Regions from separate parts of the Streptococcus mobilis genome, predicted to be linked through region 1. Evidence: predicted binding sites of a transcription regulator. Region 1 holds the regulator's gene; the other holds the start of a gene.
The links. The regulator HrcA, encoded in region 1, represses chaperone genes, less so after heat shock. The targets are predictions, from matches to a motif close to TTAGCACTCNNNNNNNNNGAGTGCTAA.
Positions count from the first base shown of each region.

Region 2: a site for HrcA is predicted at 1,544-1,570, ahead of groES (co-chaperone GroES). Genes of this name have one in related genera too.

Region 1 is NZ_AP041823.1:1,895,231-1,898,652, forward strand. It holds gene dnaK (molecular chaperone DnaK) at 1-936, opposite strand, end outside; gene grpE (nucleotide exchange factor GrpE) at 1,174-1,695, opposite strand; gene hrcA (heat-inducible transcriptional repressor HrcA) at 1,720-2,754, opposite strand; gene AC6IZR_RS09145 (M15 family metallopeptidase) at 2,923-3,422, opposite strand, start outside.
Region 2 is NZ_AP041823.1:2,040,513-2,043,934, forward strand. It holds gene groL (chaperonin GroEL) at 1-1,218, opposite strand, end outside; gene groES (co-chaperone GroES) at 1,240-1,521, opposite strand; gene AC6IZR_RS09815 (hypothetical protein) at 1,651-1,944, opposite strand; gene AC6IZR_RS09820 (PTS system mannose/fructose/sorbose family transporter subunit IID) at 2,046-2,900, opposite strand; gene AC6IZR_RS09825 (PTS mannose/fructose/sorbose/N-acetylgalactosamine transporter subunit IIC) at 2,884-3,422, opposite strand, start outside.

The sequences.
Region 1 (3,422 bases):
ACCACCGACAAGGATGACTTCGTCGATATCTGACAAGCTCAAACCTGCATCTGAAAGGGCTTGGCGAACTGGAGTTTTTGTACGTTCTACAAGGTCACGAGTCAAATCATCGAATTTCGCACGAGTCAAGGTCATTTCCAAGTGAAGAGGTCCAGCAGCGCCTGCAGTGATGAATGGCAAGCTGATTTGTGTTGAAGTGACACCAGAAAGGTCTTTCTTCGCTTTTTCAGCTGCGTCTTTCAAACGTTGAAGCGCCATCTTGTCTATTGACAAGTCGATACCATTTTCTTTCTTGAATTCTTCAACCATGTAGTCGATGATTTTTTGGTCAAAGTCATCACCACCAAGTTTGTTATCCCCTGCAGTTGCCAATACATCAAAGACACCATCACCCAATTCAAGGATAGATACGTCGAATGTACCACCACCAAGGTCAAATACCAAGATTTTTTCTTCTTTATCAGTCTTATCCAAACCATAAGCAAGAGCTGCTGCAGTTGGTTCGTTGACGATACGTTCTACTTCAAGACCAGCGATTTTACCAGCGTCTTTAGTTGCTTGACGTTGCGCATCGTTGAAGTAAGCTGGAACTGTGATAACTGCTTTCGTTACTTTTTCACCAAGGTAATCTTCAGCGTAACCTTTCAAGTATTGAAGGATCATAGCTGAGATTTCTTGTGGAGTGTATTCTTTTCCGTTAGCAGAAACTTTTTCAGAAGTACCCATCTTAGATTTGATAGAGATGATGGTATCTGGGTTTGTGACTGCTTGACGTTTTGCAGCATCACCAACGATGATTTCACCGTTTTTGAATGAAACTACAGATGGAGTTGTGCGGTTCCCTTCTGGGTTTGCGATAATTTTTGATTCAGTTCCTTCAAGAACTGCTACTGCTGAGTTTGTTGTACCTAAGTCAATACCGATAATTTTAGACATATGTTTTTCTCCTTAAGTTTTTCTTCCTTTTTTGATATTTCCCTTAAGTGGTGGGGACGTGAGCAACTCCCTTCGGGATTTCATCACTTATTTTTGAGCCTACTGTCTCAAAAATCCCCTGTTTCAGTAGCACAAGCTACTGAAACTTTCACCACGGCGGGAAATATATTCCTTGCAAGCCTCCGGCTTGCGTCTTATCTTTCTTTCATAGTTTAGTGTCGTTTCGGACAAGGCAGACTAGTTATAAACCACTACCATGGCTGGGCGTAGGATGCGGTCATGGAGTTTGTAGCCTTTTTGGAAGACTTGTGCGATAGTGTCTGCTGGATGTTCGTCATCTGCAGGTAAGGTTTGGATAGCCATGTGGTAGTTATGGTCAAAGGCTCCGTCCGCTGGAATTTCTTCGATTCCTTCTTCTTTCAGAGCATGTACCAAACTTTCTTGGACCATTTCCAAGCCCTTCTTCACATCATCTGTCAATCCTTCTACGGCAAGGGCACGTTCGAGGTTGTCAAGTGATGGTAAGATCGCTTTTGCCAAATCTTGGCTACGGTACTTTTGTAATTGTTGACGTTCTTCATTGGCACGGCGCTGAATGTTTTGCATTTCTGCATGAGCACGAAGGTATTTATTTTCAAATTCTTCGGCACGCGCTTGTGCTTCTTCTAACTCAGAAGGTTGGTTGCTTTCCTCTACAACTTCTTCAGTTGTTTGGTCAACTTCTTCTTTCACGTCTTCTTTTTTAATATCTTCTGTCAAGGCATACACCCCTTTCATTTGGTCTTAATTTACTTCATAATGGTTGCTATTGAGGTAGCGGTAGTAATCCGTCAACTTCATAACCAGTACCCGTCCGATGACATTGACCAGGCTAATCACACGCCTGTAATCCATCTCTACAGGACCGATCACATGCATGAGGGCCATCCCACGATAAGGAACCAGGAACTTGTGACTAATGACCGTCACATTTTTCAAGGCCTTCTCTTGGGATTCTGCAACCAGGATCTGGGTCATTTGGTCTTCTGGCATTCCCCCTCGCAACTCGAGAGCTACATGTTGGGGATTGTCCAAGAACTGATAGGTCTGAAGATCGGCGTAGGTTAAGGATGAAACCTTTCCTTCTACAAAAACCAGTTCTTGAAACAGTTGCGAGAAGACGTAATCAAAGAGATCCAGCACATTGTCTGTCGTCTTGAAATAGCGCTGTACAATCTGTGGAATCTCCGTCCGCAAGCGGTAGTGGATATCCAAAACTGTATTTCCAATGAAGCGTTCTTGAACCAGCTGATGGAAGATTTCCAAGTCACTGGTTAAGAAATTCTTTGGAATGGCAAACTGGACGGTGACAGGTTTTGATTCATCCAAGGTCAGAACTGCTAAGGCATCGTGGTTGGATAATGGAACAATCTCAAAACCAGTCAAGCGCTGACGTGTCGGTTCAACATCCTGAATCACTGCGGTGTAACCCGTCATCTGGGCTAGTAACTTGGCCGTAGCATCCAAGATATCGTCTAACTTAAAGGCTTCGAAATCAAAGGCTTTCACCACCTGGTAGACATCTTGCTCATCAATTAACTCTAGATCAAGCGAGTTCTGAACAAAATATTGAAAACCAGCTCGACTAGGCATGCGGCCACTCGAAGTGTGGGCCTTTTCTAGTAAGCCTTGTTTTTCGAGGGCAGCCATGTCGTTTCGAATGGTCGCACTACTGGATTGAATGACATCTTGTAGCGCTTTTGAACCGACTGGTTCGTGGGTCTTGGTAAAGATATCGACAACAAGATTGAGAATCTCATTTTGACGTTCTGTAACCATGACCTCACCTCTCTTTCATTTTTTAGCACTCTAAACACTTGAGTGCTAAACCATGATTCTATTATACACCCATCCAAAAGAAAGTCAAGAGAAAAATCCAAAAAATTAGCACTCTTTTTTCAAGAGTGCTAAAAATCATTCTTAAGACCTAGAGAAGTGAATCTCCTCTTATTTGCCAGCTTTTTTCAAGAGTTGAATATATTCTTCCAATACTAGCTGATGCTTGGCCATATACTGAGCATTTTCTACGCCAACATAACGGAAATGCCAATTCTCAAAATTCACTCCCGTGATGTTGCTCTTCCCATCTGGGTAGCGAAGGACAAAGCCATATTGCGGTGCGATGGCAGCCAGCTGCATGCCCAACTCATCACTTTGGCCAGCTTCGACACTCATATCAATCGCAAGTCCCGTCTGGTGTTCACTAGCACCAGGGACCTGTACCTGAGTCTGCACCTGCTTTTCAGCTTCTTCATGCGAAAGACCACTAGCCTCTAGTTGCGCAACACGTTCATTATAGAGCTCTGTTTGTTCGGCCACACTTCGATAGCCTGATATCAAGGTTTCTTCTGGGGCAATTTTTCGAGCTGCTTCTAAGAATTGACGAGTTGGTTCTACAATCCGACTATCCACTTTGATAGCATCCACATCTGTCAATTGTGGGTTCA
Region 2 (3,422 bases), 150 kb from region 1:
TTCAACGGCTGCGCGAGTCGCATTAAGGGCATCTTCGATACGAAGTTTCATTTCTTTCAATTCTGTTTCTGTTGCAGCACCGACCTTGATTACGGCAACACCACCAGACAATTTAGCCAAACGTTCTTGTAATTTTTCACGGTCAAACTCAGAGGTTGTGGTTTCGATTTGTGACTTGATAACAGCCACACGGTTAGCGATCGCTTCTGGGTTACCAGAACCTTCGACAATGACAGTACTGTCTTTATCGACTGAAACTTTAGCTGCTTGACCAAGTGCTTCAATGGTTGCATCTTTCAATTCCAAACCAAGATCGTCTGTAATGACTGTACCACCTGTCAAGATGGCAATGTCTTCTAGCATGGCTTTGCGGCGATCTCCAAATCCTGGTGCCTTGACAGCTACGACATTAAAGGTACCGCGGATCTTGTTCAAGACAAGTGTTGGAAGAGCTTCGCCATCGACATCATCAGCGATGATCAAGAGTGGACGGTTGCTTTGAAGAATGCTTTCCAACAATGGCAAGATTTCTTGGATATTTGAAATCTTCTTGTCAGTGATCAAAATGTATGGATTTTCAAGGTCTGCCACCATTTTTTCATTATCAGTGACCATGTATTGTGAAAGGTAACCACGGTCAAACTGCATTCCTTCAACGACTTCCAGTTCTGTCTCCATTCCACGAGACTCTTCAATCGTGATAACTCCATCTTTGCCAACTTTTTCCATGGCCTCAGAGATGTACTCACCGACTTTTTCAGAACGAGAAGACACAGCAGCTACTTGAGCAATCGCTTCCTTGCTCGATACTGGGATCGCATTGTTTTTCAAAGCTTCTACTGCTGTTGCAACAGCAGTCTCAATCCCACGACGGATGCCAATTGGATTAGCACCTGCAGTGACGTTTTTGATTCCTTCACGGACGATGGCTTGAGTCAAAACCGTTGCAGTTGTTGTACCGTCACCTGCGATATCATTGGTCTTAGAAGCCACTTCTGACACCAATTTAGCACCCATATTTTCAAAATGGTCTTCCAATTCGATTTCTTTTGCGATGGTCACCCCATCATTTGTGATCAAGGGTGAACCAAATGATTTTTCAAGAACCACATTGCGACCTTTAGGGCCCAACGTAACTTTCACTGTATCTGCTAAGACATCGACACCACGGACCATTGCAGAACGTGCATCAGATGAAAATTTAATATCTTTTGCCATTTCTCTTACCTCTTTCTTCTCTTACTCTACAATTGCAAGAATGTTCGCTGTTCCAACGATGGTGTAGGTTTCTTCCCCATCTTTCACTTCAATTCCTGCATGGCTTTCAACCAAAACGTGATCTCCTGCTTTTACAGCTGGGGCGATGAGTTCGCCACTTAGGGTACGCACACCTTCACCAACGGCCACTACTTCAGCTGTTTTTGTATCAGCCTTGCTCGCACCGGCGAGGACAAAACCTCCAACAGTCTGTTCTTTTTCTTCTACTTTTAAGACCACACGGTCTCCTAATGGTTTTAACATGTTCATTCCTCCATACGTGTTTTTAGCACTCTCTATACGTAAGTGCTAACTTATGTTTCTATTGTATCACTTGGTCAGAAATAGTCAAGAAAAAAACACCTCAAAAATAGATGAGATGTTTCTAAAATATCAATTTAAAATTGTCAATTTTTGATTGAAATCGTCGATCACTTTTTGAAGATTGATCCGCCCGCGGTAGATGCCATATCCAAAAACAATCATGCCTAAAATTCCAACCAAGGCTAGTAAAATCCCGAGGATCAAGAGTGGGAGGAAACTTTTGTGAAAGAGATAGATCAATACCACACCAATACTGGCAATGATAAAGAGTAAGCTGAACCAACGACCAAGGTTTTCAAGCATGTGGCGTTGGTACTTGATTTCTGTTTCATATCCATTGACAAGTTCTTGTTTTGTAACCATGGGATTCCTCCTGATAAAAATTGAGAATGAAGTGCAAGTAAAGGAGGTCAATTCACTTCATTCTCAAAAACTCCTACTAGCAAATTCGTTTTTTCTTTTCCTTAGTATTTAAGATGTGGGTCGAAGATACCAAGGGCAACACCGATCAAAGCAACTACAACGAGAAGTAACATAACTTTGTTTGGTGAAATTTTTTTCTTAGACATCAACCACCAGCAAAGGGTGATGAAGGCTGCTGTCAAGAGACCTGGATAAACACCATCGATCTTTTCTTGGATGTTCAAGAAGACTTTTCCTTCAGAATTCTTGAATTGAAGGGCTGTTGTAACAGATACCCAAGTAGCTGCTACGGCACCGATAACCATACCACCGACAACGCTGATCGCTTTACGAAGAGCTTGTCCTTTTGGTCCTACAAGGAATTCAACGGCTTTATCCCCTAATTGGTAACCTTTGAAGAAGGCAAAGCGCATACCAAAGTAGACTAAGAGGTTCCATACGACGATGTAGAAGAGGGCACCAGCGACGTTACCACCTTTAGAAAGGCCAAGGGCAATCCCCAAGAGAACTGGAATCAAGGTACCAACGACCAATGAGTCACCAATACCAGCGATTGGTCCCATCAAACCGGCACGCATACCGTTGATGGTTTCGCCATCCACTGCATCTCCGTTTGCACGCGCTTCTTCCAAACCAGCTGTGATCCCTACAACAAGAGATCCAAGTTGTGGTTCAGTGTTGAAGAAGGCCGTATAGGTTTGCATAGCATCCTTTTGTTCTTCTTTTGTGTCATACATTTCTTCTACGATTGGAAGCATAGAAGTCAAGTACCCGAAGGTTTGCATATGTTCTTGAGAGAAACAAGTCAAATGACCATAATACCAATGATGGAATGCTTTTGCTAATGTTTTCTTTGAAATTTTCTTTCTATCAGCCATTTTAAATATCCTCCTCATCATCGTCTTGGTCCACCACTCCGGCTGGAGCAGCTTTCATCGATTTGATCACTTCAAGTTCATAGTAGATTACTGCAAAGATTAATGAAACAACGGCACTGGATACCAAGTTCAATCCGAGAGATTTCGCCAAGGTAAATCCAACAAAGAATGGAATGAAGTCAGTTGCTTCTGTAACAATTTGTTTCAACAAGATGGCAATACCGACACATGGGAGAAGAGCACCGACTGTAAAGAGGGCTTTCATCCAGTAACCATCCATAGGAAGGTATTGTTTCATCAAATCAACCATGTTTTCACCGTATTTGGTGATAATCATTGTTGGAAGGAAAGAGAAGAGGAAATGAGAGATCCAAGGGTAAACCCAGTCAACTGCGTAGAGTTTTTTGAAGTTTCCTTCTTCAACGGCTTTCCAACCAATGTGTTGCCATACCAAGTTCATAGTAGCGGTACCGTAGAAAAGAACTGTACCGATTGTCCCAACGGCTGCACCGATTGGAGCTGCAGCTGCGGCGATTCCTG